3 regions of the Marinobacter sp. MIT932201 genome follow, and region 3 is predicted to be linked to each of the others. Evidence: predicted binding sites of a transcription regulator. Region 3 holds the regulator's gene; each other region holds the start of a gene.
What was found. The regulator FliA, encoded in region 3, starts transcription of late flagellar genes. The targets are predictions, from matches to a motif close to CTAAAGTTTNNNNNNNNNNNGCCGNTAA.
Positions count from the first base shown of each region.

Region 1: the regulator FliA is predicted to act here: its motif matches at 2,106-2,133, upstream of SIC15_RS07390 (methyl-accepting chemotaxis protein).
Region 2: the regulator FliA is predicted to act here: its motif matches at 5,345-5,372, upstream of SIC15_RS07880 (methyl-accepting chemotaxis protein).

Region 1 covers NZ_CP138917.1:1,614,750-1,625,128, reverse strand. Annotated here, with positions in the region: gene SIC15_RS07390 (methyl-accepting chemotaxis protein) at 1-2,071, opposite strand, end outside; gene SIC15_RS07385 (SDR family oxidoreductase) at 2,228-4,213, opposite strand; gene SIC15_RS07380 (hypothetical protein) at 4,600-4,899, shown strand; gene SIC15_RS07375 (insulinase family protein) at 4,964-7,786, shown strand; gene SIC15_RS07370 (TIGR04282 family arsenosugar biosynthesis glycosyltransferase) at 7,792-8,424, opposite strand; gene SIC15_RS07365 (TIGR04283 family arsenosugar biosynthesis glycosyltransferase) at 8,411-9,118, opposite strand; tRNA gene SIC15_RS07360 (tRNA-Arg) at 9,206-9,282, shown strand; gene SIC15_RS07355 (spermidine synthase) at 9,370-10,044, shown strand; gene SIC15_RS07350 (MBL fold metallo-hydrolase) at 10,086-10,379, shown strand, end outside.
Region 2 covers NZ_CP138917.1:1,726,613-1,736,991, forward strand. Annotated here, with positions in the region: gene SIC15_RS07855 (YqcC family protein) at 11-346, shown strand; gene nadC (carboxylating nicotinate-nucleotide diphosphorylase) at 347-1,186, opposite strand; gene SIC15_RS07865 (DUF1631 domain-containing protein) at 1,410-3,719, shown strand; gene ampD (1,6-anhydro-N-acetylmuramyl-L-alanine amidase AmpD) at 3,846-4,415, shown strand; gene SIC15_RS07875 (histidine kinase) at 4,416-5,303, shown strand; gene SIC15_RS07880 (methyl-accepting chemotaxis protein) at 5,424-7,454, shown strand; gene SIC15_RS07885 (cob(I)yrinic acid a,c-diamide adenosyltransferase) at 7,495-8,052, opposite strand; gene SIC15_RS07890 (ketopantoate reductase family protein) at 8,072-8,959, opposite strand; gene SIC15_RS07895 (valine--tRNA ligase) at 8,965-10,379, opposite strand, start outside.
Region 3 covers NZ_CP138917.1:2,816,674-2,827,052, forward strand. Annotated here, with positions in the region: gene SIC15_RS12865 (chemotaxis protein CheW) at 1-1,348, opposite strand, end outside; gene SIC15_RS12870 (protein phosphatase CheZ) at 1,365-2,150, opposite strand; gene cheY (chemotaxis response regulator CheY) at 2,171-2,554, opposite strand; gene SIC15_RS12880 (RNA polymerase sigma factor FliA) at 2,717-3,460, opposite strand; gene SIC15_RS12885 (MinD/ParA family protein) at 3,492-4,304, opposite strand; gene flhF (flagellar biosynthesis protein FlhF) at 4,372-5,682, opposite strand; gene flhA (flagellar biosynthesis protein FlhA) at 5,743-7,923, opposite strand; gene upp (uracil phosphoribosyltransferase) at 8,142-8,780, shown strand; gene SIC15_RS12905 (uracil-xanthine permease family protein) at 8,783-10,039, shown strand; gene SIC15_RS12910 (class I SAM-dependent methyltransferase) at 10,020-10,379, shown strand, end outside.

The DNA.
Region 1 (10,379 bases), 1.2 Mb from region 3:
TCGCAATCTGCTCCGCCATACCGGACATCCGGGTGACCTCCTCCACTGCCTCGCGAAGCTGTAATACAACGGCTCCTGCCCGCTCGGAAATACCGCTGGCCTGGACGCTGCAGCGGGTAACCACCTGTGAAGCACGCTCCGACGAATTCACCAGAGTTTCGATGGAACTACTGATCTCCTCGGTCGCCTTCTGGCTATTCTGGGCCAGGCTGCGCACCTCATCCGCAACCACCGCGAAGCCCCGGCCCTGTTCACCGGCCCGGGCCGCTTCAATAGCGGCATTCAGAGCCAACAAATTGGTCTGGTCGGCGATGGACTTTATCGAATCCAGAACCCTGGTGATGGATTCCATATTCTTTCGCAAGTCCTCTATGCCGGCCTCAGCTTCCTCCAGTTCCCTGGCCATAGCACGGGTGTCCTCAGCGGAGGATTCCACCTCGGCTGCGCTGCGGCTGACCGCCTCATGAGTGCGCTTGGCGCTGGCTGCCGATTCCGCGGTGTTCTGGGACACTTCGTTGATGGCGGAGGACATTTCCTCAATGGCCGACGCCACCTGCTCAGTCTGCTCTGCCTGCTGATTCACACTCTCCAGAGTATGTGAGGAAGTACCCGACAATTGTTCAGATGCACTGGCCTGGCGCTGGGAAGCCTCCTCGACCCTGAAGATCACTTCTTTCAGGTCCGACACCATTTTGAGCATGGAGCCGTAAACACCCGTTGCCCTGTCACTTTCGGACGAATCGATGACCAGATTACCCGCAGCCACCTGCTCCGCCAGTGCCTGCAATTCGGCCGGGTCTCTGCCGAGGGGTTTCATGATCCGCACTGCGGTCCAGACCGCCACGGCCACTACAGCCAGGATCACAATAGCAATGGCTATCGCGGCCAGCGTCCACATTTCACGCACGGGCGCCAAGGCCTCGTCTTCGCTGATCTCCGCCACCAGCGCCCAGTTCAACCCGCCTACAGCAACTGGCCTGTGGGCGGAAAACACTGGTTCGCCCCGGTAGGACGTAACCACGCCTTCACCGGAATTCCCAGCCAGAGCTTCATCCACCGATGTCGAACTTATGCGCCCATTCTCCGGGTCGGCAAAGGAAGCGACAACGCTGCGGTTTTCCGGATCCAGGTATGAGTCTGACCGCATCAGGTTATCCGGGCCCACCAGATAGGCATCCCCGGTTTCGCCCATGCCATCTCGCTCCATCATGATGTTGTTCAGGCTGTCGATGGGGAACTGGAAGGCCAGCACGGCCAGCCGCTCATCCTTTTCGGAATATATGGGGGTTGCCACAAATCCGGCGGGCGCACCGTAGGACGGTACATACCGAGTAAAATCAACAAAAGTCGGAGCAGTATCCTGTCCGTCAGACAGCGCCTGACGATAAGCTGCCGCAAGGCCGGAATCCGCGTAGGGACCGTCTTTCAGGGAGGTAGCAAAATCAACCTCTTTGGCTACGGAATAGATAACATGGCCTGTATCGGCATCAATGAGATAAATATCGTAGTAGCCGAACGCCTCCTGAAACTCCTTGAACGAGGTGTGCCACTGTTTGTGAAGGGTGTTATAAAACTGCGCGATATGGACGTCGGCCGATACCAATTCGTCTTTCTGCCCCACAGGATTCGGGTTGTCCACGATGTAACCCATCTGCAGAGCCAGGCTGTTTTTGCTGAGGGATGCAACGAAATCCGAGGCTGAACGTCCCTTAGCACCACCATTTTGCTGTAAGGGTGGCAAGAAATTCTGCTGATAATAAGCCTCGACGTTTTCTCGTAAGGTCGACTGCTCCTCTTGTACCAGTTTTTCGTAATTCTGAAATGCCAAACCAAACCCCTGGGCCGCCGTTCGGGTCCCGCGATTATTGGCCATGGCTTTCAGCTGCCGGGCAATAGTGCTGAGATAATCTTCAACACTATGCTGCTTGTTGGTAGCCGCAATAGAGAGTTGTTGCAACGCCTGTTCCGTCAGGCTCTGTCGGGCAATTTCGGCGTTAAAAAACGAGATGGCAATGACGGGAAGCAGGCCAACCAGCAGCAAGGTCAGCAAAAGACGTTTCTTGAGAGTCATCAATAGCCCTTCTTTTATATTGTTCTTATGTTAACCATCGGCTATCGGCAGGTTTTCTTTAGCCCAGAACAACTCAAAAAAGAGGCGAATCTTATTTAACCAATTGAAATGGGAGGGGAAGTAACTCCCCTCCCACTCGATTCAGGCGCTACCACGTTACCAGTAGATGCCCCGCATGATGGCGGCGAAAGCCACCTGCTCTGTGGACACCTTCGGCTTCTCGCCGGATCGACTGCCGGCGGCGGCAGGTGAATCCGGGAACATCCGGTAACCGGTGTTCATGACAATCTCGCCCATCTTGGGTGCCAGGGCATGCAGCACCTGGGCAAAAATCCCGAGACGAGTCGCGATGCGTTTCGGTCGATAAACAATCGCGTCAGCGACCATGCCTGCGGCCTCGTCCGGCGTCAGGGTAGGCACCGAATCGTAGATCTTGGTCGGCGCAATCATCGGGGTCTTCACCAACGGCATGTTGATGGTGGTGAAGGTCACGTTGCGATCTGACCACTCCGCAGCAGCGCAACGGCTGAATGCATCCAGGGCAGACTTGGACGCCACGTAGGCCGAGAATCGGGGCGCGTTGGTCAACACCCCGATAGACGAGATGTTCACTACGTGCCCTCGGCGGTTCTCCAGCATCTTCGGCGCAAAGCCCATGATCAGGCGCACGGAACCGAAGTAGTTCAGCTGCATGGTGCGCTCGAAATCGTGGAATCGATCGAACGACAGGTCCAGTGACCGGCGAATGGAACGCCCGGCATTGTTGACCAGCACATCCACGTGGCCGTGGTTATCCAGAACGGTCTTCACAAACTCATCGCACGCGTCCATGTCGGAGAAATCGCACGGATAGGCGTGCACGCTCGCTCCGCGAGACTCCAGCTCCGCGGTCACTTCCTTCAGACGCTCCAGTTTCCGGGCGCCGATCACCAGGATGGCGCCAGCGTCTGCCAGTTTTTGCGCCGTGGCCAGACCGATACCGGACGTTGCACCTGTCACTACGCACACGCGACCTTCAACCGTGCCCTTGAGCGTGCGGTCCTTGAACAGGTCCGGGTCCAGATTGCGCTCCCAGTAGTCCCAGATCACCGGCGCGTAGTCCGGCAGCCGGGGCACTTCAATACCGGTGCCTTTCAAAACACGCTCGGTTTCACGGGCGTCGAACCGGGTCGGGTAATTGATGAATGACATCACGGAGGGCGGAATGCCCATGTCGTCGAGGATTGCCGAGGTCAGCCGCTTCACGGGCGGAAGATTCTTCAGACTCTGGCGAATGAACGGCGGAATAAAGCCGAACATTCTGGAATCAATCCGCATCCCCATCTTGGGTGCGTGCCCCGCCTCACTAAAGATATTGAGGATTTCGCCAACCTTGTACGGATCACTGTCCACCAGGTGGAAGCACTTGCCGTCTTCACCCTCAAGGTGGGCAATGTGGTCCATGGCGTTAACTACGAAATCCACCGGCACAATGTTCAGACGCCCGCCTTCGACACCAATGGTCGGCACCCACTGGGGTAGCGCATGGCGAATTTTCTGAATCATCTTGAAGAAGTAGTAGGGGCCATCCACCTTGTCCATTTCGCCGGTGGAAGAATGACCAATTACCATGCCCGGGCGGTAAATGCGGAAGGGAACCTTACATTCCTCCCGAACCACCTTTTCAGATTCGTGCTTGGTGCGCAGGTAAGGATGGTCCAGCTTCTCGGCTTCCTCGAACATGTCTTCGCGGAAAACCCCCTTGAACAGCCCGGCAGCCGCGATGGAAGACACGTGATGGAAGTGTTTGGCGCCCATTGCCTCGGCAGCACTCACCGCAGCCCGAGTGCCCTCGATGTTGGTCGCCTGCTGAGCTTCTTCGTCGGCCCCCATGTCGTACACGGCGGCGAGGTGAAAGAAGTGGTCGATTTTCCCTTTCAGGGCTTTCAGTGTCTTGGCGTCAATACCCAGATTTTTGCTGGTCAGGTCGCCTATGACAGCCTTCACCTGGGTTTCATCCGCACCCCACCGCTCGCGCAATTTGTCCAACTTGTCCTGGGATTGTTCACGCACCAGAACGTGGACAGTACCCCCACGTGCCAGAAGCTTCTCCACGAGGAAACGGCCAATAAATCCGGTGCCACCCGTCAGGAAATAATTCATCGATCTTCCACCCTGCCTGTTGCTCTGTTGTTGTCTATCCATGCCGGCACTCATACAACTAAAGTCTTAGAGTTTTCCGGAAACGCCGGCATTGTACTTAATTGCAACCTTCATGTATCGAACTTTTTTAGAGCTTTTACTCTGTAAGCCTTTGTTTTGCATAGAGCTATTACTCTAAAAATTTTCTCCCGCACGCTCAACGGGCCTGTCCGGTTCGCCGACACAATGCTTTTGAGACTAGCACAGGAATTGGCCCATGCATGCCCAATTTCCGGATTACCGCAAAGCAATGAAAGCGCCCGCCAGCAATGACATAATCGGGAACTTATCGCGCCTTCTGGCATCTCTTCTTTTCACAGGAAAACCGATCTTCGGAACCACCAATCATGCAAAAAGACAATCCCAACGCAGAACGATACATTTCCATTGCCCGAGCCTGTTTGAGGGCCATAAACGACACCGCCGAAAACGCAGGTTCCCGCGAGGAGAAAATCCAGGCGGTCTACGAGGCCATTGATCAAGCCTTCCAGGCCGAGTTTGCCGATTACCGACAGTCCGTCGCCATCATGGCCACGGTTCTGGAGCGTATCGCCTCTGGCCAGCTGGACGGTGAGAAAGCCGCGGATCTCGCTCGTAAAACATTGGACCAGCAACCAGAGAGCACACGCAGCGCGCCGATGCACTGATACACGAAACTCTTCTCCGAATCACAGAGAACCTATGAACACACGCACCGTCAGGAAGAACTCAATGCAGAACCCGATATCACGCCTGTTTTCCCTGCTGACACTTGTGCTGTTCAGCACCCTTGCTTTTGCAGCCCAGATTCCGGAGAAGAGCCCCAATGACGATAACCAGTACCGGTTCATCGAACTGGATAATGCCCTGAAGGTGATTCTGGTTTCGGATCAGGATGCCGACAAAGCGGCTGCCTCGATGAACGTTGCTGTCGGTAGTGGCGATGATCCGGCGGATCGGGAAGGACTCTCCCACTTCCTGGAGCACATGCTGTTCCTTGGAACCGAGAAATATCCGGATCCAGGGGAATACCAGCAGTTCATCAAGAGCCATGGCGGCCAGCACAATGCCTTCACTGCATTCCAGGACACGAATTATTTCTTCGATGTTCAAGCCGAATTTCTGGAACCGGCCCTGGACCGATTCGCGCAGCAGTTTTCCGCACCCCTGTTTACCGCCGAACTGGTGGACCGTGAACGCAACGCCGTGCACTCGGAATTCAGCGCCAAACAAAAAGACGATGGGCGCCGATTCTATTCCGTAAAAAAAGCCGCCAGTAATCCCGACCACGCCTTCAGCCAGTTTGCGGTGGGCAACCTCAGCACCCTGGAGAACACCGAAGACAACCCGCTCCGGCCTGACCTGATCGAGTTCTGGAAGCAGCACTACTCCTCGAACATCATGAGCCTGGCGGTTTACGGGCCGCAAACCCTGGACGAACTGGAATCCATGGTGCGAGGCCGGTTCGATGCCATCGAAAACCGAAACCTCGAAACCAAACGCCATGTGGCCAGCCTTTACCGGGCGGAGGACCTCCCGGCCAAGGTAACAGCAGAAGCGCTCAAGGATGTTCGCAGCCTGTCGCTTACCTTCCCGATTCCATCCCAGGAAGAAAACTACCGTACTAAGCCCGTCAGCTACGTGGCCAACCTGCTTGGCCATGAGGGCCCAGGCAGTCTTTTCGATGCGCTTAAAAAGGCCGGTCTGGCCGAGAGCCTCTCCGCAGGTCTGGGCATGGATACCGGTGAAAACGCCACCCTCGAGATCAGCATCTCCCTGACACCCGAGGGGCTAGCTCGCCATGAGGACATTTTGCCGTTGGTGTTCGAGTACATTGAAAAGGTTCGCCAGAGAGGAATCAGCGAGCAGCGCTTCCTCGAGATGCAGAACCTTGCACGAATAGACTTCCGGTTCCGCGAGCAGGGTAACCCCCTGCATGAGGCGATGCGTCTCTCTCGCTACCTGCAGGACTATCCGCCGGAAGACGTACTGCGGGCTCCCTGGCTGGTTGAGCGCTTTGCACCGGAGCAGTATCGCGACATTCTGGACAGACTGACACCGGAAAACCTGCTTGCCTTCGTTCTGGCACCGGAACCTGAACTGGAGAATCCGAATCGCACCGACTGGTACAACGCCGCCTGGACCCGGGAAGCCCTGAATCCGGAAATGCTCACGGCTCGGAGCCTCCCTGAGCTCTCGGCCCAGCTGCGTTTACCCCCTGAAAACCCCTTCGTACCGGAAGATCTGGCGATGGTATCGGGAAGCACGATGGACCAGCCGACAAGACTCGGCGCACTTGAAGGAATGGATGTCTGGTTTGCCCGGGACACCCGGTTTGATACCCCGAAAGCCAATGTGTTCGTGGGTCTTCGAACGCCAGCCACCCGGGCTTCGGCCCGCAGCTACGTTCTGACCCAGCTGCTGGTAGACACCATCAATACTAATCTGAATGCCTGGGCTTACTCCGCCAGCCTCGCGGGCCTGGATTACAGCGTTTACCCTCATCTGAGGGGTATCACGGTTCGTGTCGGCGGTTACAACGATAAACTCCATACCCTGATGAACCGGATACTGGTCCAGGTGGCTACACCAGAGCTAACGAAGCAGCGTTTTGAAATCGCCCGGCAACAGCTGATTGACGGCCTTCAGAACAAGGCCAAGGACCGCCCGGTGGAACAGACCTCGGAGTTCGTACAGACGTCCCTTATCGAAGGTGCCTGGCCGACTGACGCCAAGCTCAAGGCTGCCCGGGAAGTGAGCTTCGATGAACTGAACTCCTTCTCGGAGGCCCTGCTCTCACAGGTGGACCCGGTCATGCTGGCCCATGGAAATCTCACGGAAGCCTCGGCCCTGAACCTGGCGCGGCAGATCGACGCGATTGTTCTGGGCAACAGTGAATTGACCGAGGTAGACCGCAGTCAGGTACGTCAGTTGCCAGACACTGAAACGATGGTTTCCATTGAGGTAGACCACCCGGACACCGGCTATACACTCTACATGCAGGGCGACAACACCAGCTTCGAGGAACGGGCCCGATTCCGTCTGCTGGCCCAGATCATCAGCAGCCCGTTCTATGAGGAAATAAGAACCAACCGCCAGTTGGGCTATATCGTATACGCGACGCCTTTCGAAATGCTGGAGACGCCTGCCCTCGGGTTTGTAGTGCAATCGCCGTCGGCAACGCGCGCAGAGATCGACCAGGCCGTTCAGGAGTTTTCCAACAGCTTCGAGGAGACCTTGTCAGCATTGACAGCGGAGCGTCTGGAACGCGAAAAGCAGGCTGTCATCAGCAAACTGCTGGAGAAGGACCGGCAACTTAGCGAGATCTCCAGCCGCTACTGGCGCGAGATTGATCGAGACATGGAAAGCTTTGATTCCCGTGAGCAACTGGCCGACGCGGTGCGAGGCGTGAGTAAAGCGGCACTGCTTGAAACGTTCCGGAAGTCGGTTCTGGAGCGAGACCAGAGCCTGCAGGTTGTGACCGGCGGAGACGGCCTTGAGGCGAGTCGGGCTTTGGGCAGGCTAACGGAACTGCCACCGGTACCCGCCAGCTGAAAACATTAGCAGGTACGCAGAAAACGAGCCCAGTCCTCGGGCTCGTCAACATCCCAGCGGGGCTCGAGCAAACAATAGCTGAGCCCCGACTCTTCCAGTCGATCACAGGTTTGAGTCAGAACTTCGGGCGTCCCCCAGGCAATGTCGTCGAGCATTCCCTCCGCCACTCTGGAGGCCCCAATCAGCACATAGCCGCCATCGTCTGACGGGCCGAGCACAACGTCATAATCCGCCAAACAGGCAACCGCCTTGCGGGCATAATCCGGGTCCACCGACGGGCAATCACTGCCAACAATCAGGGCCCGCTCGTAATCCCCAAGTGACTGACTGAGGGCGCGGTGCATCCGCTCCCCGAGCGTCCTGCCCTGCTGGACGCCCTGATGCAGACCTGCACCTTCCAGTTCTTCAACAATCGATTCGGCCTCGCCGGGCCGATCATCAGCCGGTCGGTCCCACCAGAACTCTACCGGGTAGCCGGTCGCACACAGGTTATCCAGCACCGCCAGCGTAAGTCGGATGTGGGCATCAAGTGCGCCCACAGCGCCTAACTCCGGCATCAAACGGGTTTTTACCCGGCCAGCCTCCGGCCATTTGGCAAACTGCAGAAAGACCGCCGACGGAAAGTTACTTTGGGGCATTACGCACATCCGATCGATAGATTTGGGCCAGAGACTCTGGCGATTCACCACGCCAGTAACGCCAGCGCAGTTGCCACATAAGAAGAATCGTTCGCCAGGCACCATTTTTCTGCCAACGGCGGCTATCGGTAACAACAGGTTCGTTTATACAGAAGGGACGGAACACCAGGCAAAGACGACGTGAAAACTCCACATCTTCCATCAGCGGCATAGGCTGAAAGCCGCCCAGCGCCTCGAAAGTATCCCGTCGTACAAACATGGCCTGATCGCCGGTGCAGATGCCGGTCAGGCGGGAGCGCTGATTCATGAACCAGGCAATAACCCGGAACAGCGGTCGCTCACCGCTCAACCGCACATCGAACCGTCCCCAGGCCCGGCGCGTCTGGACGAAACGTGCGAGGTGCTCAAGAGTGTTGTCCGGCAGGCGCGTATCCGCGTGCAAAAACAACAGAAGATCGCCTGTTGCCGCCGCTGCCCCGGCGTTCATCTGAAGCGCCCGTCCCTTCTCTGCGACAACCACCCTGTCGCAAAGCGACCGGGCCAGCTCAACGGTTCGATCGGTGCTGCCACCATCAACGACAACCACCTCATGCCCCCGTGTACGAATCGTTTGCAGGGCACGCAGGGTTTCCGTAACACCCGCCGCCTCCATCCATACAGGAACAATCACACTTAATGAGAAAGGGTCTGGCAAAACAAACTCCGTGACAATCACCGAAACCGGGTCGCACCTTGAGCCTCTTGGCTTAGCCCGCTATCATAGCGCCCTTCTCGCAATAATGCCCCCGTAGCTCATCTGGATAGAGCGTCCCCCTCCTAAGGGGAAGGTAGCAGGTTCGAGTCCTGCCGGGGGTACCACCTCTCTCGCCCTTCTCTGGACCTCTGATATTCACCGGGATTCAAGCAGGCTAAACTGCCCCTTTTCACTGACACCTGGACTCCTCAATGGCCCGCTTTACCGAAATCGGCACCGCAACCATTCCCGGCAAAGGAACCCAGTTGCGGCTGTTACAACGCAATGATGAGTTTTCCATTAAAATCGCAGGAACCACCGGTGAATTGATGAACAGCCGCATCCACGGCTCGGAGGATGCCCTCGCCACCCTGGCGTGCGAACGCATTGCCGATCAACCCACTCCGCGAGTGCTGATTGGCGGCCTGGGCATGGGGTTCACGCTGGCCGCAGCATTGTCCGCCCTTGGAGAAGATGCGCAGGTAACGGTTGCCGAGCTGGTTCCCGAAGTAGAAGCCTGGAATCGTGGCCCGCTAGGCTCCGCAGCTGGCAACCCGCTGAATGATCCGAGAGCCCGGGTACAGATCGGTGATGTGGCGGAATTACTGAGAAATTCAAACAGCGAGTGGGACGCCATCCTTCTCGATGTCGACAACGGTCCGGAAGGACTGACCCGCAAAGAAAACGACTGGATCTATTCACCGGAAGGCATTGCGGCCGCCCAGAAAGCCCTGCGTCCTGACGGCATACTCGCCTACTGGTCAGCCGGCCAGGAGCATGCCTTCACCGAGAGGCTACGCCGGGCCGGATTTTCTGTTGAAGCGGTCACAGTGAGGGCTCTGCGGCCGGGCAAGGGTGCCCGCCACGTTATCTGGCTGGCGTGGTAAGCTATTCGAAGAAGCTATCCCCCCTGTTTTAGAGAAAACCTATGTTACTGAAGTACAGAATCATCCCGGTTACACCTTTCCAGCAGAACTGCTCATTGATCTGGTGCGAGAAGACACGCAAGGCAGCCGTGGTGGACCCAGGCGGCGATCTTGAGAAGATCCGCGCCGCCGTGGACGAGGAAGGTGTAACGGTCGAAAAGATTCTGCTTACACATGCCCACATTGACCATGCCGGCGGAACCGCAGAGCTGTCGAAAACGCTGGGAATTCCCGTTGAAGGGCCACAGAAGGAAGACAATTTCTGGATTGTCGGCCTGCCCCAGCAGGCACAGATG
Region 2 (10,379 bases), 1.1 Mb from region 3:
CAAGATTGATATGACTGAATCCGGTAACCCGATCGGGCAGGTTGCAGACTGCCTTCTGAACATTGAGATGGAGTTGCGGCAGCTGGGTCTCTGGGAGTCTGAGCCACCACCGGACGAAGCATTCCAGAGCGTTCAGCCATTCTGTATCGATACGCTGGAGTTCACCCAGTGGCTGCAGTTTGTCTTCGTTGAGCGGATGAAGGTGATCATCGAAAACGATCACCCGTTACCCTCGGCTTCCGGCATCGCACCGATGGCCGAGGAGCACTTCCGGGGACGGCCGGAGTCCGGGAGCCGGCTGGTCAGGGAACTGGAAGCTATCGATCGCCTTCTGAGTGACGGGTGATCAGTCCAGTCTCATAGACAGATCCAGGGCCTTCACATCTTTGGTCAGCGCCCCGATCGAAATGTAGTCCACGCCCGTCTCGGCGACCGGCACCAGGGTGTCGGCGTTGATGCCCCCGGAGGCCTCTAGCTTTGCCTTGCCCCCAGTGGTGGCAACAGCCGTTCGCATATCCTCAAGCGAGAATTCATCCAGCATGATGATATCTGCGCCAGCCTTCAGCGCCTGCGCCAGCTCGTCGAGGTTCTCGGTTTCCACTTCAACCGGTTTGCCTGGCGCAATCCTGTGGGCGGCCTCAATGGCAGTGGCGATTGAGCCGCAGGCGGCAATGTGATTTTCCTTGATCAGGAAGGCGTCCCAAAGGCCGATGCGATGATTGAAGCAACCGCCACAGGTAACGGCGTATTTCTGGGCCAGACGCAGACCTGGCAAGGTTTTGCGGGTGTCCAGCAGGCGAACCTGGGTGTGGGCAACCCGGGCAGCATAAGCGGCGCATGAAGTAGCTACCCCGGACAGGGTCTGGAGCCAGTTCAGGGCTGCTCGCTCGGCGCTGAGCAGGCTTCTGGCAGGGCCCTCCATAGTAAACAGCACCTGGTCCGGTGAAACGGTATCACCATCGGATACCTGCCAGGTGAGTTCCACGGACGGGTCCACTTGTCGGAACACCTCGTTAACCCATTCCCTTCCTGCAATCGTCGCGGTTTCCCGGGTAATCACGCGGCCCTTCGCCCGTTTGTCGGCGGGTATCAGCCTGGCCGTGATGTCACCATCACCAATGTCTTCCCGCAGGCTCTGGGCAACATTCTCAATTCGGGCCTGGCGAAGGAGTTCTGGGGAGATCATAGGGCAAAATGTCCGGTGCAGAGGGTTGTGAGCGTTTCAGGCTGCCAATTCTAAAGGGCTGCCAGAGAATCGCCAAACTCTTGAGTCCAGACTGCTAAACTGTGATGCACGTCAGGTCTACACAAAAGGTGACAAAATCTGACACAACCTGACGTGGGCAGCTCGTATCATGTGAAGTGGAGAAACCAAAAGGCATTATTGCAAGACAAGGCGGAGCAGCGACATGGTGCACGATAACAAGGTTGTCAGCTTTTCAGGCCAGAAGCCGCCCGCCCGGTTTTCATTGCCTGCGCCCCTCATTCGTCTGCGTGACGCATCGGGTCAGTCCCTGAAGTCCGTTCTTGCCAGTTTTTTCGATCGTGCCGATGATGCCCTGTTCGAACTCGCCGACAGAGCCGGGACAAATCTTGACCAGACCGCCTACTTTGACGCCATGCGCGAGCTCAGGCTTCGTCGCAAGTCCATGATGGTCTCGATTCTCCAGTACGTCAGCCAGGCGTTCAATGAAATTGGAAAGTTCCAACCCCAGCAGGGCGGCCGGTCCCTGGAGCACGTGGATGAGGACTCTCTCAGCCTCGTTGATCACTCCCAGTTGGAGCAGCAGGTTGCTGTGGACAACCTGATCAACAAGCTCCGGAACCGCTACACCGAACAGATCCGTCTGCTGACAGCGCGTGTCGGGCATCTGTTGCCGGGAATTGAGCTGAAAGACGCGCAGATGCCATTGAGTCCGGAGATCATCTGTGGCGGTGTTGCCGAAGCCTGTGCCGATCTGGATATTGATATCCGGGCAAAGCTGGTGGTTTTGAAGCTGTTTGATCGCCTGCTTGCCGATACTCTCGGTGACTTCTACAAAGAAGCGAACCGCACCCTGATTAATGAAGGGGTTATGCCGGACATGAAGCGTCCCCCTACCGGCAGGGTGCCCGCTCGCTCGGGTCAGCGCCCGGCAGGCGAGAGTTCGGCACCGGCAGGCGCGGGCGGGCAGGAAGGTTTTTCTTCAGAGAACCAGGGTATGTCTCAATCGCAGGCAACATTCTCGGAGCTCAGTGCGCTGCTGCACCGGGGCGATACCGCTCCTGCCAGCGGTACTGGCTCTTACGGTGAAGGTTACATTGATACTGATAGACTGATGGCGCGCCTCACCGAGGCGCAGTCTAACAGTCGTCAATGGGGCGACGATGCCGTTGTTCCGCTGAACGAGCAGCTTCAGCCGATCCTGCGCTCAGGTGATGGCAAAAGCCTGCACGTGGGCCAGGTGGACAGCGACGTGATCAACCTGGTTTCCATGTTGTTCGACTTCATCCTTGAGGATCGTCAGCTGCATCCTGTTATGAAGGCGTTGATTGGTCGCCTGCAGATTCCGGTACTCAAGGTGGCGCTGAGCGACAAGAACTTCTTCAATCGCGGCGGTCACCCGGTCCGTAAGCTGCTTAATGAACTGGCGCTGTCAGCCATCGGCTGGACTGAAAAGAAGGCCGGCCAGAGGGACCCGCTCAGGGAAAAAATTGAATCGGTTGTGGACAGGGTATTGGATGAGTTCACCACCGACGTCAGTTTGTTCGAAGAACTGCTCAAAGACTTCAGCCACTTCATGGATCTCGACCGAAGACGTCGTGAGCTCGTGGAGCAACGCCTGCGGGATGCAGAAGAGGGTCGAGCCCGGCAGGAGCGTGCCTCTCAGGCGGCGGACGGATTGTTACAGGAACTGATGGAGCAACGGGACATTCCCGAGCCGGTTGTCGGGCTCCTGAACGAAGCATGGGCCAAATATCTGCAATGGGTGGTTCTCCGTGAAGGTGAGGAAAGCGACCGCTGGCAACACGCCCGGAATCTCACCGAGCAGCTGGTGTGGAGTGTCGACCCTCGCCCGATCAATGACTCTACCCGTGGGGAGCTTCTCCGTGCGATTCCAGCCATTGTGGATGACCTTCGCAAGGCCCTCCAGGAAATTTCCTGGGACCCGTTTGCCACCGATGCGGCCATTCGTGACCTGGAACTGGCCCACGTAGACGTTTTCCAGCGGCTGGTGACCGCGCCGTCCCGTCCCGAACCTTTGGCGGAGCCTGAAGACTTGCCCGAGCCAGAGCCCGAGCGCTCGCTGCAAGCGCCTGTGGCTCCTCCGGCGCCAGACGAGGGGTTCAAGCAGACCCCGGCGCCGACCGAGCCCGAGCAGGCATCCTCTGAGCTGGCCAACGAGGCGCCAGAGGAAAAAGCGGGGATGGCAGAGACTGCGGATCCGGCTCAGGTATCGCCGCAATGGCTGGAAAAGGCGGAAAGCTTGCGCGTGGGTTCATGGATTGAGCTAACCCGAGACGAAACCAAGGTGCGCTGCAAGCTTGCGGCCTTTATCAAAGCCACTGGCAAGTACATCTTCGTCAACCGCAGTGGTGCCAAGGTGGCCGAGTATTTGCGTCTGGAACTCGCCGCCGACATGGAAGCCGGGAAGATCAGCATGCTCGATGATGGCCTCATCTTTGATCGGGCACTGGAGTCGATCATCGACAACCTGCGCAGCAGCCGCAAGGACTGATTCGTAGCAACCGTGGCAAGTTTGTGATTCAATCAGAGAGTGTAATCCTCTGATACATCTGGAATTACTTTGCCCGATACAGACGTTTTCGCCGAACGCCATACTGATTCCGGTACCGATGCAAGATTGCTTCGTGAAACCGGACGGATTTCCTTCGCCCGCTGGCGTCCCTCGCCAAATTTCGGGCCCCGTCCGGACGGGGTGCCCATCTCCCTGTTGGTCGTCCACAACATCAGCCTGCCTCCCGGGCAGTTTGGCGGTCCGGAAATAGAGGACTTTTTCTGCAACCGGCTTGATCACTCCGCGCACCCATATTTCCAGACCATCGAGGGCGTTCAGGTGTCCGCCCATCTGTTGATTCGTCGGGATGGTGATCTGGTTCAGTTTGTCAGTCTGCTGGAGCGCGCCTGGCATGCTGGCCGTTCGTGTTTCGAAGGTCAGGACGAGTGCAATGATTTCTCCATCGGCATAGAACTGGAGGGGACTGACGACATCCCTTACACCCCTGAACAGTATCGTAGGCTGGCAGAGGTGGCGGACCTGATTATGGCAGCCTGGCCGGCCATCACTGCTGACCGTATCACCGGCCACTGCGACATTGCGCCGGGCAGGAAAACTGATCCGGGGCCGGCCTTCGACTGGCAGTACTTCCGGGCGGGGCTGCACGCAGCGAGAGGTTCGGGGAGGAACGTCTGAATGGTGTTTGTTGTGTTTCTGCTGGCTTACATGGTTCGCAGGCGTCTGGATTCCCTTGATCTGCTCTCCGGTGACGAGGTCTGGCGTCGCTGGTTCAGGCATGGCAGCCGGGTCAGGGCAGGCCGTGAGTCCGGGATAGGTATCGGGCTGGCACTGGTTTTATTGCCGGCCTTTCTGCTCGGGCTTGCGCAATATCTCCTGGTCGCCTCCGGCTGGAGAATGGCTGCTTACCCACTGGAGTTCCTGGTTCTGGTCGTTCTCATGGGAACGCCTGGCTGGCGACAGATCCTCCGGGCCTACGCAGAGGCATGGCAGCGGGGGGACATGCAGTCAGCCTGGCATCATGTGAAAGATCTTTTGCCGGCTGATGAACGGGGAGCAGCGGTGTCTCCCGAGGCCATGCACCTCTCGCTGTCGAAGGCACTTATGGTGTCGGTGTTCCAGCGCTTCTTTCTGGTGGCTTTCTGGTACGTGGTTGGTGGTATCGGCGTTGCCGTTCTCGCCCGCGGTCTGGTTGCTCTTGCCGATCAGTGGCCCCAGGCTCCGGCAAGGCCGCGCTTTTCCGGGTTGGCGAACCTCGCCGGCTGGATCCCTGCCAGGCTTCTTTCCCTGACCTTCGGAATTGCCGGAGACCTGGCCGGCTGGCTGCGGGAAACCCGCCGCACGCTGACCGGTGTGACCAAAGAAGCCGGGGAGGTGCTCATGATTTCGGCCAACGGGTCGTTAACCGGGTATGCGCTGGATCCAGCCCGCTTTTCCCGGGTTCATCCGGATGAGTGGACAGCGTTCGGAGGACGTAGCCTGAGAGCAGTAAGGGATTTGTTGAACAGAAGCATGCTGGTCTGGATATGCACGCTCGCTCTGCTGGTCATTTCCGGGGTTGTCTGAGCCGGATTTTATAAAACATTACAGTTTAACAAGAAATAATGCTTAAGTTTTTAAGACTTTAGGCGACAATATAAGAAAAGAACATGAGTTCAGTTGTTTTTTGCCAGCACGAGGGTCCCTGTGAAGCAACTCATTAATCCCGCCATTGCACTGATGAACCGGCTGCCAATGGTTTACAAGTTCAGTCTCATCAGCATTCTGTTCCTGTTACCGATCGGTGGGCTGTCCTGGCTCGCCATTTCCGAGCTGAACCGTTCCGTCCAGACCATGACTCGAGGTGTCGAGGGGCTTGAGCAGCTTCAGCAGGTTGACCGGCTGGTGGACGCCGCGATGGATTATCGCGATTATCGCTCACCCGCGATCATCAAGGACGAGAGCGCTATTATGGCGGTGTCGGAAGAGGCTGCCAGTGAGATCGATAATACGCTGGCGGCCCTGACTGCCGAGGCTCGTTCTTTCGATACATCTGGCTCCTGGGCCGAGCAGGTCAACGACCTTCGGCAGGAGTGGGAGGCTCTGCGGTCTGAAGACAACTATCAGGGTAACTTCGATCCGCAGTTCAAGTATTACCAGGAATTTGTCCAGAAGGCTCAGGCCCTGCTTTCGGCCACCATTGAAATCTCGGGCCTGGGGCAGGGGACGTCCCGGGAAAATCAGTTGATTCTGGGACTTGTCCGCGACTCACTGCCGGCAGCCCGCACCGTGATTGGCCAGGCAAAATCCTACGGTATCTATGCCCTGGTCGAGGGACAGGTAGGCTATGCGCTGAGCGAAACGCTGAACGAAATCTATGACCAGTTGACCAATCGCAGTTCACTGCTCTCACCAGCGTTGGCCCTGGCCTCTGAGGCATCGCCGGCTTTGGCTGAGCGGGCGGGTAATGCCATCCAGCGGGTTGATGAGAGCCTGATGGTGGTTCGGGATCAACTGGATGTGAACGTGATTACGCCGATGCGCCTGGAAATGCCCTGGACTGAATACAACGACCTGATGTCCGGGCAACTGGCTCACTATGATCAGGTCAAGGCGGCGGCTTTCAACGTGGTCGACGAGAATCTGCAGGCGCGGCTGAACAGTGAGGTCAATCAGCGCCGGCTGATCGTCATCGCCCTGGTTGTTGTTCTTCTGGTGGTGGTCTATCTCTATATCGGCTTCTTCATGTCTGTACGCACCGCCATTAACCGGTTCAGCGAAGCGGCTCGCAGCGTCGCTGCCGGCGATATGACCACCCACATCATGCTGCGCAATCGCGACGAACTGGGCGAGCTGACCACGGAATTCAATAACATGACCGACCGGATTGCCGAGCTTATCCGTTCCGTCAGCCGGACTACGGCGGATGTGGACCAGCAGGCAACCCGGGTCAACGATACTGCGGCGGCCAACAGCGAAGCCGTGGCACGGCAGATGGAAGAAAGCGGCCAGATCAACGAAGCCATGAACCAGATGGTCGAGGCGGTTCACGAAGTTACCGAAAGCGCTCACCGGGTGGCAGACAGCGCCAGCAACGCCGAGCAGGACACCGAGACCGGTCGTGGCGTCGTTGCCGATACCGTAGAAACCATCAACAAGCTGGCAGGCGAGATCTCCGGCGCAGTGGAAGTGATTAACCGGGTCAGCAAGGACAGCGACAACATCAGCCAGGTGCTGATAGAGATCAAGGCGATTGCCGAACAGACCAACCTGTTGGCCCTGAATGCTGCGATTGAGGCCGCGAGGGCAGGTGAACAGGGTCGTGGGTTTGCGGTAGTTGCCGATGAGGTCCGCTCACTCTCTCAGCGTACCCATAAATCCACCGAAGAGATCGAAGGCATGATTTCCCGGCTTCAGAGCGGCGTGAAAGACGCGGTGTCGGCCATGACCAACAGCCGGGATGTTACCGAGACAACGGTGCAGAAGTCTGGTGAAGTGACGGAAGCTCTGGACAGAATCGCCAAAGGCATCTCGGTGATCGTGGATATGAGCCACCAGATTGCACAGGCGGCAGAAGAGCAGTCTGCCGTTGCGAAAAACGTGAATGCCAATGTCGAGCAGATTGGCGAACTGGGCCATAAAACGGCCGCCAATGCCGAGGAGACACTGGGATCCTCGAGGGAAATGTCGCAACTAACGGCCTCACTTCAGCGTCTGGTGGAGGCCTTTAAAGTCTGACTGGCGCCAGAACTGGAGCGAGACAACTAAAAATCCGGCCCTAGAGGCCGGATTTTTTTTGTTCCCAGAGAATTTCCTCACCGCCCTCGCGTCGGGCTAATACGCGGGCAATGACGAATAACAGATCAGAGAGACGATTCAGGTAGTGCCGGGAAGCAGTGTTGATGGAATCCTCGTGGCCGAGGGCGACGACAACCCGCTCTGCACGGCGACAGACCGCACGGGAAAGATGGCATTGGGCTGCAGCGGGGCTGCCGCCTGGCAACACAAAGTTCTTCAGTGGCGGTAGACCCTCGTTGTGCCGGTCCAGGGTGCCCTCCAACCACTCAATGTGTTCGTCGCCGATCACACGGCTGCCGGGAATGGCAAATTCGCCGCCAAGGTCGAACAGATGGTGCTGGATACGGCGCAGGCTTTCCACCAGTTCGTCGTCGCTGTCCAGTGTCTCGATCAAAAGCCCGATGTGGCAGTTGAGTTCATCAGCGGTACCCATGGCCTCGACCCGCTGGGCGTTCTTGGCAATACGGTTTCCATCGGCCAGGCCCGTAGAGCCGTCATCGCCGGTGCGGGTGTAAATCTTGGAAAGGCGGTTGCCCATCAGTCTGCTCCTGTTAACGTCACGACAGTTGTTGTACCCGTTCGGTCAGCATTTGGTTCACCGGAGTTTCGATGCCGAGCTCTTTTCCCAGTTTCGCCACGTATCCGTTTATAAAGTCTATCTCGGTTCGGCGTCCCCGTTGAACATCGGCACGCATGGATGACGTGTTGCCGGCGGTATTGCGTGCTACCTGCTCGATGCGTTCCCGTAGCGCGTCCGGTGTCTGTCGAATCCTGACGGCGGCGTCCATCAGCTGTGAAAGCTCCAGACAGAGCTGGTCGATGGTGCTCTGGTACAGGGGGGCATCCAGAATCTTGCCATTGGGGCAGTCCAGGATGGCGGTGTAGGGGTTGATGCCGGCGTTAATAATGAGTTTTTGCCAGAGGCGCTGAACGATGTCCGTCTCCGGATGAATGTTCAGGCCGGAGGTTGCCAGCATGGTAACGGCTTTCCTGACCGTTGCTTTGGCGGGGCTTGTCATCGGGCCTACCCAGGTGTCACCGGTACCGGCGTGAACGAGAAGCCCTGATTCTGGTCGGTTCGCGCCCTCTGTAGTGCTTGCGGCCAGGATTGGTCGCTCCGGCCACCGCTTGGCAACGGCTTGCTGGCTGCCAAGACCGTTCTGGAAAAGCAGGATGGGGGTATCAATTGCGAACTGGTTGATGACGCCGGCAACGGCGTCCAGGGTATCGCCGGCCTTGGTTGTAACCAGAATAAGCTCTGGCTCGTCGCCAGGCTGTAGAAAGGGAATCCGTACTTGTGATTCCGGCCCTTTAAAAGGCCGGAACCGGTAATCGACACTGGCGCCGGTCGGCTCACCGGGCCTGGCAATGAAGGCAATGCCCCCCGTAGGTAGCATTGCGCCCCAGAGCCTGCCCAGCGAGCCTGCGCCGAGAATGCCGATCATGCCGGTTACATGGCCTCGATGTCAGCCCTTTGCTGGCTCAGGCGGGCCTGGCTGCTCTGGGCGTCCCGGAGTTTCTCCTGCTCTTTCTCAACCACTTCGGCTGGCGCCTTGGCAGTAAACTTCTCGTTCCCCAATTTGCCCTCGAGGCGGCCAATCTCTTTCTGCAGGCGCTCCAGCTCCTTGTCCAGGCGCCTGAGCTCTGCATCCTTGTCGATCAGGCCGGCCATGGGAACCAGAACTTCCATGTCTCCTACCAGCTGGGTAGCAGACATCGGAGCTTTGTCACCTTCGAACCAGTCCAGGCTCTCCAATTTGGCGAGGGAGCCAAGGAACTGGCGGTTGTCGTTCATGCGTCGCTGGTCTTCGGCGTCTTTGCCGCGCAGCAGTACTGGAATCTTTTTCGCCGGCGAGATGTTCATTTCGCCCCGGATGTTTCGAACGGCAACGATTACGCCTTTCAGCCATTCAATATCGGCAGTGACCGCTGCATCCTGCTTGGTTGCATCCGGCTGTGGGTAAGCCTGCAGCATGATGCTGTCGCCGGTCTTCCCGGCCAGAGGCGCAATGCGCTGCCAGATTTCCTCGGTGATAAATGGCATCATCGGGTGCGCCAGGCGTAGAACCGCTTCCAGTACGCGTACCAGGGTTCGACGGGTTCCGCGCTTGGCTTCGGCGCTGGCGCTTTCATCATTGAGCACCGGCTTTGACAGCTCCAGGTACCAGTCGCAGTACTCGTTCCAGATAAATTCGTACAGCGCGTAGGCCGCCAGATCGAACCGGTACTGGTCCAGGTAACGGATGACATCCTGTTCGCAGCTTTGCAACTCGCTGATGATCCAGCGATCGGCCAGGGACAGCTCCACGGGCTCGTCATTTACGCCGCAATCTTCGCCCTCGGTGTTCATCAGCACGTAGCGGGCTGCGTTCCAGAGCTTGTTGCAGAAGTTGCGGTAGCCTTCCAGGCGTTTCATGTCCCAGTTGATGTCGCGGCCGGTGGTGGCCATGGCCGCCAGGGTGAAACGCAGGGCGTCGGTGCCGTGGGCGGCGATGCCCTCGGGGAATTCCTTCTTCGTGCGCTTACCGATCTTCTCGGCCAGCTTCGGCTGCATCAGGTTGCCGGTGCGTTTCTCCAGCAGGTCGTCCAGGCTGATGCCATCAATCATGTCCAGCGGGTCGATCACGTTGCCCTTGGACTTGGACATCTTGTCGCCGTGCTCGTCGCGGATCAGACCGGTGACGTACACGGTGTGGAAGGGCACCTGGGGCGTACCGTCTTCGTTCTTCATGAAGTGCATGGTCATCATGATCATCCGGGCAACCCAGAAGAAGATGATGTCGAAGCCGGTTACCAGCACATCGGTCGGATGGAAGGTCTTCAGGCGCTCGGTGATTTCCGGCCAGCCCAGGGTGCCGAAAGTCC
Region 3 (10,379 bases):
GAACCAGCGGATCAGACAGCGCTTCGACCAGATTCTTGTCCAGATCGGTGTCTTCACCGTGCATCACCAGGTTGACCTCTTTCTTGAGGTTCCGGGCCAGGTCACGCACAACCCGGGGGAACCGGCCGAACACCTTCTTGATCGGCTGCATACGGGTCTGCATGACGGCAGACTGGAGGTCGGTGGTGACCACATCCAGGTTGGACACGGCTTTGTGCATGTGTTCGTCTTCGCTTTCCGCGCCCAGACGCTGCAAGCGGTTACGCACCAGCACCAGTTCACCCACCATGTTCATGATGTCGTCGAGACGCTTGGTGTCAACACGCACCGTTGTTTCAGCCGCGGGCGCGTGTTCGCGGGCGGGCATCGCAGGGGTGGCAGCGCCTTTGGTCTCCGGCTTCCCGGGCTTCGGTGCCTCTGCTTTTGGCTTGGCTGGCTCTTTCGGCGCTGAGGGCTCTTTTGGCGCTGAGGGCTCTTTCGCTGCTGAAGGCTCTTTTGGCGCTGAAGGCTCCTTCGCTCCCGCGGGCTTTTTCGGAGTGGAGGACTCTCCGCCGGCAGTCGGGCTTCCACCCTTGCCATGGAGATCGTCCAGCAGTTTTTCGAATTCGTCGTCGGTGATCAGATCGTCGCTGCCACCGCCTTCTGCCTTGGCCGCCGGCTTTTCTTCTTTGCTGACAGCCTCGTCCTCGCCCGCAGGTGCGCCGGCAAACTGCCCTTTTCCGTGCAGCTGGTCGAGCAGCGCCTCGAACTCGTCGTCGGTTATCTCGTCATCTCCGGAACCCTCCCGGTCACCGGAAGACGCTCCGGAGTCTGAAGCCGGTGCCTGTTCTTCGCTCTTTTCGTCCTGCAAGGCATCCAGAAGCTGTTCGAATTCGTCGTCGGTGATGTCGCCGCCATCCTCCGCCGGTTCACTCTCTTCGTGCTCTGGCTGAGGGGCAGCGACAGGCGCTCCCTCACCTTCTGGCAGGGCCAGGGCATCGAGGCGGGCAATCAGTTCGTCCGGAGCCGGTGTTGGTTCCTCGTGATTGCGAACCTCTTCAAACATGGCATTAACGTTATCCAGGGCCTCCAGAACCACGTCCATCAGTTCAGAGTCCACCTTACGCTTGTGATTGCGCAGAGTGTCGAAAACGTTTTCGGCGGAGTGGCAGCAATTTACCAGCGCTTCAAGCTGAAGGAAGCCGGCGCCGCCTTTAACGGTGTGAAAGCCACGGAAAATGGCGTTGAGCAGATCACTGTCGTCAGGATGTTGCTCAAGATCTACCAACTGCTCTGACAGCTTTTCGAGAATTTCACCGGCTTCTACCAGGAAGTCCTGCAAAATCTCTTCATCAGCATCAAACGCCATGCGTTACCCTCTTTGTTCAGAAACCGAGACTGGACAACAGGTCGTCAACGTCATCCTGTCCCGAAACTACATCTTCACGCTCATCGGCCTTGATCTGGGGCCCGACGCCCTTCTCTGCAGATTCTTCCTTCTCTTCAATCTGGTGCACGGTGCCGGTGAGCTGATCCACATGGCTGGCCATCACCACCAGGCTGAGCATCTGCTCCTCAACCTCTTTTACCAGGGCGGTGACCTTCTGGATAACCTGGCCCGTCAAATCCTGATAATCCTGAGCAAGCAGGATTTCCGACAGATTGTTGTACATGGTGTCAGCGTCGCTGGCTGTGCTGACAAAAAAGCGATCAATACGGCCGTACAGTTCCCGGAACTCCGCCGGCTGCATCTCCCGACGACGCAGACGTTGCCATTCGTCCCGCAAGGAGGCCGCTTCTTCACGAAACGCGTTGGCCACCGGCATGGTTTCCTCAACCAGGTCCATGGTGCGGTTGGCCGCTTCGCCGGTCATCTGCACAACGTATTCGAGGCGATCGGAGGCGTCTGTCATCTTCGACAGCGCTTCCTGCTGTTCCGCGTTCCGGGGGTCAATCTGGAAGTTCCGGATGGCTTCGTGCAGGCTCCGGGTCAATCGCCCTACCTCGCGGTACAGACTTTGATCCCTGACCTCGCTGAGTTCATTGATCAGGGTCATGGCTTTGGCATAATCACCGGCATCAACACTCTCTGCCAGCTCTGCTGCCTGCCGCTGGAGCTTTTCGGTCACCTCCGGCTCAAGGCCCCGATGGTTCTTTTTGCTATCGCTCATGAGAGCCATCCGACCTCTGGTTACTGGATTCTTTCAAAGATTTTCTCAATCTTTTCCTTGAGCACAGCGGCAGTGAACGGTTTGACAACGTAGCCGTTCACGCCCGCCTGAGCCGCGGCAACAATCTGGTCGCGCTTCGCCTCAGCCGTTACCATCAATACCGGCAGGGTTTTCAGATTCTCGTCAGCCCGGACAGCCTTCAGAAGATCGAACCCGGACATGCCCGGCATGTTCCAGTCGGTGACCAGAAAGTCGTATTTGCCGCTCTTCAGCATCGGCAAGGCTGTGTTGCCATCGTCTGCTTCATCGGTGTTGGTGAAGCCCAGATCACGCAGCAGGTTTTTGATGATCCGTCGCATTGTGGAGAAATCATCCACAATGAGGATTTTCATGTTTTTGTCCAATGGGACCTCCAGTTAGTAACACCCGGAATTCGTTTGACCTTCGCGTTCAAAGTCTAGCAGGCCGCTGTTTAAACCGCTTATTGTCAGACCTTTGCTTCCGTTGTAAAGCATCGGTTACCAAAAACTACAGACTGCCCCTTCGCAGACACAGACTGAACGCAATCAGCTGTCCGGTTCCTGGCGCCAATCCGACAACCGCCCCCGAAGGCGCAAGGCAGCCTGGCTGTGAATCTGGCTGACCCTGCTCTCGCTGACGCCCAGCACGGCGCCTATTTCCTTGAGGTTCAGCTCTTCCTGGTAATAAAGGCTCAGAACCAGTTTTTCCCGCTCCGGCAGGTCTTCAATGGCCTCAGCCAGGCTCCGCCGGAAGGCATCGGAGGACAACCCCTCCAGAGGGTTATCCTGCGTCTCTGTCTGTTCTATCGGCAGCTCTCCGGATTCATTGAGCTCATCGAGGCTAAAAAGTCGGCCACTGTTGGAATCGGAAAGATAGGAATGATACTCAGCAAGCTCCATGCCCAGCTCCTCGGCCACTTCCTGATCCTGGGCTTCCCGGCCAAGCCGGTCTTCCACAGCCTTGATGGCCTGGGAAATGCGACGGGCGTTTCGATGCACGGAGCGGGGAACCCAGTCGCCCTTGCGAATTTCATCGACCATCGCCCCACGAATCCGGATACCGGCGTAGGTCTCGAAGGTGGCTCCTTTGGTGGAACTGTATCGCTGGGCAGCCTCAAGCAGGCCAATCATGCCGGCCTGCATAAGATCTTCAAGCTGAACGGAAGCCGGCAGGCGGGCCATCAAATGGAGGGCAATTTTCTTGACCAGCGGCGCGTGTTGCTCAACAAGCTGAGATGCCTTCTGCGCACCCGACTGGTTATAGATTCCGAGGTTTTTCGCCAATGTCATGTATCCGGTTTCTTGTTTGACTGGATCCGATTCAGACTTCGACGAGCCGCTCCACAAAGAATTCCAGATGTCCACGGGGAGAGGACGGCAACGGCCAGCTGTCTACCTTGTCGGCCAGAGACTTGATGGCCAGGGAGGCTTTCGCTCTGGGATAGGCATCCAGCACTGCCCTCTGTCTCTGGACTGCTTTCTTCACTGCCTCATCGTAGGGGACTATACCGACATATTGTAGTGCCACATCGAGGAAGCGCTCGGTGACCCGAGTCAGTTTTTCGAACAGATGCCGGCCTTCCTGCTCATTCCGCACCTGGTTGGCAAGAATGCGGAAACGATTGGTTCCATAATCCCGGTTCATCAGCTTGATCAGGGCGTAGGCATCGGTGATGGACGTGGGTTCGTCACACACAACCAACAGTAACTCCTGGGACGCCCTGAGAAAGCTGACCACCGATTCGGAGATACCGGCGGCAGTGTCGACAATCAGTACATCGATCTGATCCCCCAGCTCGCTGAACGCATTAATGAGCCCGGCATGCTCCATGGGACTGAGCTGGGTCATCCGCTGGGTACCTGAGGAGGCAGGAACGATCTTTATGCCGCCGGGACCATTTACCAGAACGTCCTTGAGGTCACAGTCGCCTGCCAGAACATCCTGAAGGTTACGGTTGGCGGTGATGCCCAGCAATACGTCGATGTTGGCGAGCCCAAGATCGGCGTCGAGCAGCACCACTCTCCGGCCTTTCTGCGCCAGGGCAATTCCGAGGTTGACCGACACGTTACTCTTGCCGACTCCACCTTTACCGCCGGAAACTGCAATCACCTGTACCGGATGTGCTCTGCTCATACTGTTTTTTGTCTCTTGCCACGTTTCGCCGGTGCGTTTCCGACGCCTGCTGTCAATCTGTCCGGTCTCAGGCGTGCTCTTTCAGGCCCTCTGCGACCGCCTGCTGTTGCTGGAGTGTTTTAAGCCGATCCACGGCCAGCCGCACCAGCGGAACAGCTTCTGCGTGGTGCAGATCTTCAGGAATCTTCTGCCCGTCTGTGTAGTAGGCTACCGGCAGACCGGTTTCCATGACAAAACCGAGGGACTCACCCAATGTGAGGGCCTCATCGATCTTGGTCATCACACAGCCCGCAAGATTTGCCATCTTATAGCAATGCCAGACGGATTTCATGATGCGCGGCTGACTGGTTGCCGAGACGACCAGATGCGTTTTGACATTGTGATGGCTGCGAGCCAGTTCGGCCAGCTGTTCCTGATAACCTTTATCCGAACTTGTCAGCCCGGCAGTATCAATCAGAACCAGGTGACGGTCTGACAGCTCGTCCAGAATATCGTCCAGGCTGTGAGTCTCATCCACCACCCGAACCGGCACATTCAGGATACGACCGAACACGAACAGCTGCTCGTGCGCCGCCACCCGGTATCGATCGGTGGTGACCAGAGCCAGGGAGTCGGAGCCATGCTTGAGCACATACCGCGCCGCCAGCTTTCCAATCGTGGTGGTCTTGCCGGAACCGGTAGGACCCACCAGCGCATAGGCGCCCCCCTCATCAAGCCACTCCATGCGAGAGGTCCGGACGCCGGTGCACAGCATTTTCAGGGACTGCTTCCAACCATCTTCCAGTCGCCCTGCCTTATGGCGACGGGAAATTGACCCTGCCAGCTCGCTGTCCAGGCCGAATTCCTGCAGGCGCTCGGCCAGCCTTTGCTGAACAGCCGTGTTTGTCGAAACCACCGGGTCCGGCTGCGGGCGACCACCCTGCATCATATCCCTGAGGGAGCTGATCTCGGCACGCATCTGTGCGAGTTCATCAGAATAGACATCCTTCGGCGCCTGGGGCTCAGCCACACTATCACCGAAATCGCCGCCGACCGTTTCCTGAACAGCAGCAAACGACGGACCTGAGTAGCCGGCTCCCTGGGAGGCACGCTTTTCCCTGACTTCACGGATGCGGTCACGGGATCGGCTCAATTCATCCTCGAGACGACGATGCTGGTCAGCCTGCATTTCTGCCAGGCGGGATCCGTTGGTGGCTTCTTCGGCCTGGTTGCCCAGGCGCTGGCGCGCCATGTTTTCGTCATAGTCCAGCGCCGTCACGATTTCGACACCACCGTCGACCCGACGGTTGGAAAGAATCACGGCATCCGGCCCCATCTGTTCACTGACCTGTTTCAGCGCCTCTGCCATGGTCTGAGCAAAAAACCGTTTTACTTTCATGATGCCTCTTCCTCCACCGGCAACGCCGTGCCGGCGCTGTCCGCTCTGTCATCCGCGCCGTTACTGGCCAACGGACGCCACGATCGTAATCTGTTTGTTATCCGGAATTTCCTGGTATGAGAGCACGTGCAGTCGCTCTACCCCATAGCTGGCAAACTTCGCCAGGACCGGCCGCAGTGGCCCGGACACCAGCAGAATGGCCGGTTTGCCAAGCATCTCCTGGCGCTGGACGCTCTCCTGAAGCGATCGCTGGAGCTTCTCCACCATATTCGGCTCCAGAACCAGGCCAATGTCTTCCTGACCGCCGGATTGTTGACTCTGCTGAACAGACTTCAGCAATAACTGTTCCAAGTCCGGATCCAGGGTGATCACCGGTATCTCCGATTCGTTGCCGCAGATGCTCTGGACAATCATCCGGCGCAGGGACTGCCGGGCTACGGTGGTCAGCAGCTTGGGATCCTGACTCTTCGGATGAACATTCACGATGGCCTCGGCAATGGACCGCATATCCCGGATCGGCACTTCCTCCTTCAGCAGGTTCTGCAAGACCTTCAGGAGCAGACTGATTGAAACGGTGGTGGGTACCAGCTCTTCGGCCAGCTTCGGAGAAATCTTCTCAAGCTGATCCAGCCACTTCTGGACTTCCTCGTGGCCCAGCAGTTCGTGGGCGTGTTTCTGCAACACCTGGTTCAGATGGGTGGCAACCACGGTACTGGCATCGACCACGGTATAGCCAAGGGTCTGAGCCTGGTCTTTCTTATCGGGCTCGATCCAGCAGGCATCAAGACCGAACGCCGGATCCTTTCCTTCAATCCCTTCGACCTTTCCAAATACCTGGCCGGGGTCGATGGCCAGCTCCCGGTCCGGGTGAATCTCCGCCTCGGCGATGGTTACGCCCATCAGGGTGATGCGATAGACGTTGGGCATCAGGTCCAGATTGTCGCGAATGTGCACCGAAGGCATCAGGAATCCCAGATCCTGGGACAGTTTTTTACGAACACCCTTGATGCGACTGAGCAACTGACCGCCCTGGGACTTATCCACCAGCGGAATCAGCCGATACCCCACTTCCAGACCGACGATATCGACGGTGGAGACATCGTCCCAGCCCAGCTCTTTGGTCTCTCCGGGTGCCGGCAGCTGACGACCCTGATCGCCACCCGCGTCTCCGCCCGGCGGCAGATCACGACCCGCCGGTCGCGGTGCCGCGCCGCCAGCGCCCCTGGCCGGGAAGGCGCCCTCCTCCTCGACAGTCTGCCTCTGGTGTTTCCAGATATACCAGGCAGCGCCGCCAGCCAGCGCACCCAGACCCAGGAAGGCCACGTGAGGCATGCCGGGAATCAGGCCGAGGATAATCAGGATTCCAGCGGCAATGGACAGTGCCTTCGGCGCACTGAACATCTGCTGCAGGATCTGGCCGCCCATGTCCTGGCTGGAAGTAACCCGCGTTACCATGATCGCCGCAGACGTGGACAGCAGCAGCGAGGGAATCTGTGCCACCAGGCCGTCACCAATGGTCAATAGCGCATAGCGCTCCATGGCCAGCCCGAAATCCAGGCCGTGCTGGAGCATACCGATGGCGATCCCGCCGACGATGTTAATGGCAAGAATGAGCAGGCCGGCAATGGCATCGCCTTTAACGAACTTGGACGCACCGTCCATGGAACCATAGAAATCCGCTTCCTGGGCAATCTCGGCCCGGCGATGCTTGGCTTCGTCCTGATTGATCAGGCCGGCGTTGAGATCCGCATCAATGGCCATCTGTTTGCCGGGCATGGCATCCAGGGTGAAACGGGCACTCACTTCGGAGACCCGGCCGGCGCCCTTGGTGACCACCAGGAAGTTAATGATCATCAGGATCGCAAAGACCACCAGACCCACGGCGTAGTTGCCTCCGATGAGTACCGCACCGAAGGATTCGATCACCTTACCGGCCGCGTCGCCGCCCTCGTGGCCGTTCAACAGAACGATCCGGGTGGACGCCACGTTCAAGGCCAGACGCAGCAGCGTGGCCACCAGCAGTACCGTGGGGAAAGAGGCAAACTCCATGGGCCGAAGGGCGTAGACACAGACCAGCAGAATGACAATCGACAGGGTGATGTTGAACGTGAAGAACACGTCCAGCAAAAACGCCGGCATGGGCAGAATCATCATACCGAGCAAGCCCATCAGCATGATGGGAATGCCCAGATTTCCCCGCGTCAGGGTTTTGACGTTATTGAGGACTAAAGCTCTGTCCATGCCGGATACTTCTCCGATTGGCCGTGCCTGCAGGCGTTTCAAAGGTCGAAAATCTGACGCGGCGGCGTCGTTTGGAAGAGTTATCGCAAGATCCGTACCAGCCCTTAGTGGATTTCCGCGAACCGGCCATTTGCGGCCTGACTCGCCTTGCCAGATGCGGTATCCTTGCGCCATTTAATTGCGACGCTAAAACCCCAACCAGACACACAGGTGACCCCATGCCAATCCACGAGGTAAAACACCCTCTGATCCGCCACAAGCTCGGCATCATGCGCCGTGCGGATATCAGCACCAAGAATTTCCGGGAGCTGGCACAGGAAGTTGGTGCACTTCTGACCTACGAGGCCACCAAGGACTTTAACCTGCAGGAAAAAACCATCGAAGGCTGGGCCGGCCCAGTGAATGTGGAACAGATTCACGGCAAGAAAGTCACCATCGTTCCGATCCTCCGGGCCGGGCTTGGCATGCTCGACGGTGTTCTGAGCCTCATTCCCGTTGCCCGGGTCAGTGTTGTCGGCCAGATCCGCAACGAGGAGACACTCGAGGCCAGCACCTATCTGGAAAAACTGGTGGGTGAGCTGGATCAGCGAATGGCCATGATCGTCGATCCGATGCTCGCTACCGGCGGCTCCATGATCTCCACCATTGACCTGCTCAAGAAAGCCGGCAGCACCGAGATCAGGGCCCTGGTTCTGGTAGCCGCGCCCGAGGGCGTCAAGAAAGTCCTCGAGGCCCATCCGGACGTGTCGATCTACACGGCCTCCGTTGATGAACGCCTGAACGAGAAAGGTTATATCCTTCCGGGTCTCGGCGATGCCGGCGACAAGATTTTCGGCACCAAGCAGAAGGACGTTTAAGCATGCAGGATCGTACCAACGACCCGGTCTGGAAACAGGCCATTGCCGGCTCGCAAATGCTGCTGGTGGCCTTCGGTGCCCTGGTGCTGATGCCATTGATCACCGGCCTGGATCCCAACGTGGCCCTCTTCACCGCCGGCCTGGGCACCCTGATCTTTCACGTGGTGACCGGCGGGCAGATCCCGATCTTCCTGGCGTCCTCCTTCGCCTTTATTGCCCCCGTAATCGCTTCCAAGGGCCGATTTGGCATGGAAGAAACCCTGGGCGGCCTGATGGCCGCAGGTATTCTCTACATCTTCCTGAGTGGCCTGGTTCGGATGCGGGGCACCGGCTTTGTCCGCCGCCTGCTGCCGCCAGTGGTCATCGGCCCCGTGATCATGACCATCGGCCTCGGCCTGGCACCGGTTGCCGTTCACATGGCCTCCGGCCGCACTGGTGACGGCGCCAACCAGCTGATCCCCTACGACACCGCCATCTGGATCGCGATGATTTCCCTGGCCGTAACCATCATCATGTCGGTCTGGGCCAAGGGCATCTTCCGCCTGATTCCCATCATGTTTGGCGTGATCACCGGCTACATCCTCTCCGCGTTTGCCGGCATCGTAGATACTACGCCCGTCAAAGAAGCCGCCTGGTTTGCCGTTCCCAACTTCGTTGCGCCCGAGTTCAGCTGGGGCGCCGTGCTGTTCATGATTCCGGTGGCCATCGCCCCGGCCATCGAACACATTGGCGACGTACTGGCCATCGGCAACGTGACCCGCAAGAACTATCTGGAAAAGCCGGGCCTCCACCGCACCCTCCTGGGTGACGGCCTGGCCACCAGTGCTGCTTCCATGCTCGGTGGACCACCCAACACCACCTACTCTGAAGTCACCGGCGCGGTCATGCTGACCAAGAACTTCAACCCGAAAGTCATGTGGTGGGCGGCCGGCGTAGCCATCGTTCTGGCCTTTGTTGGCAAGTTCGGCGCGGCACTGCAGACCATCCCGGTCCCCGTTATGGGCGGCATCCTGTGCCTGCTGTTCGGCTCCATTGCCGTGGTTGGCCTTAACACACTGATCCGTCACCAGGTGGACCTGTCACAGTCTCGCAACCTGGTTATCGTCGGGGTCACCCTGGTATTCGGTATCGGCGGGATGGTGCTGGGGCACCTGGAAGGCATCGCGCTTTGTGCGGTAGCGGCCATCATCCTGAACCTGATCCTCCCAGGCAGCCGCGAGGCATGGGGCAAAGCCGTCTATGAGCAGAAAGCCGACTGACAGCTCCGGCATCAGCTTCACTGCCCTCTATACCGGTGCCGTCTGGCACCGGTACGGGCTTTCTGACGATACCCTGGCAACGGAAAAAGGCCGCTGGCTATACCGCTTGATGACACCCTTCGAGGCCGCCAGCAAGGCGGCTATCGGTGGCAACATCCGCACCTTCCTCCTGCAACGCCATCTGATCATCGACCACCTGATCGACCAGGCCATCAAAGAAAAGGGCATCACTCAGTTCCTGGAAATCGCCTGCGGCATGTCTCCCCGGGGCATCCGGTTACGCCAGAAACACCCCCTGCTCCACATGGTCGAAGCCGACCTGCCCGACATGGCCGCCCGC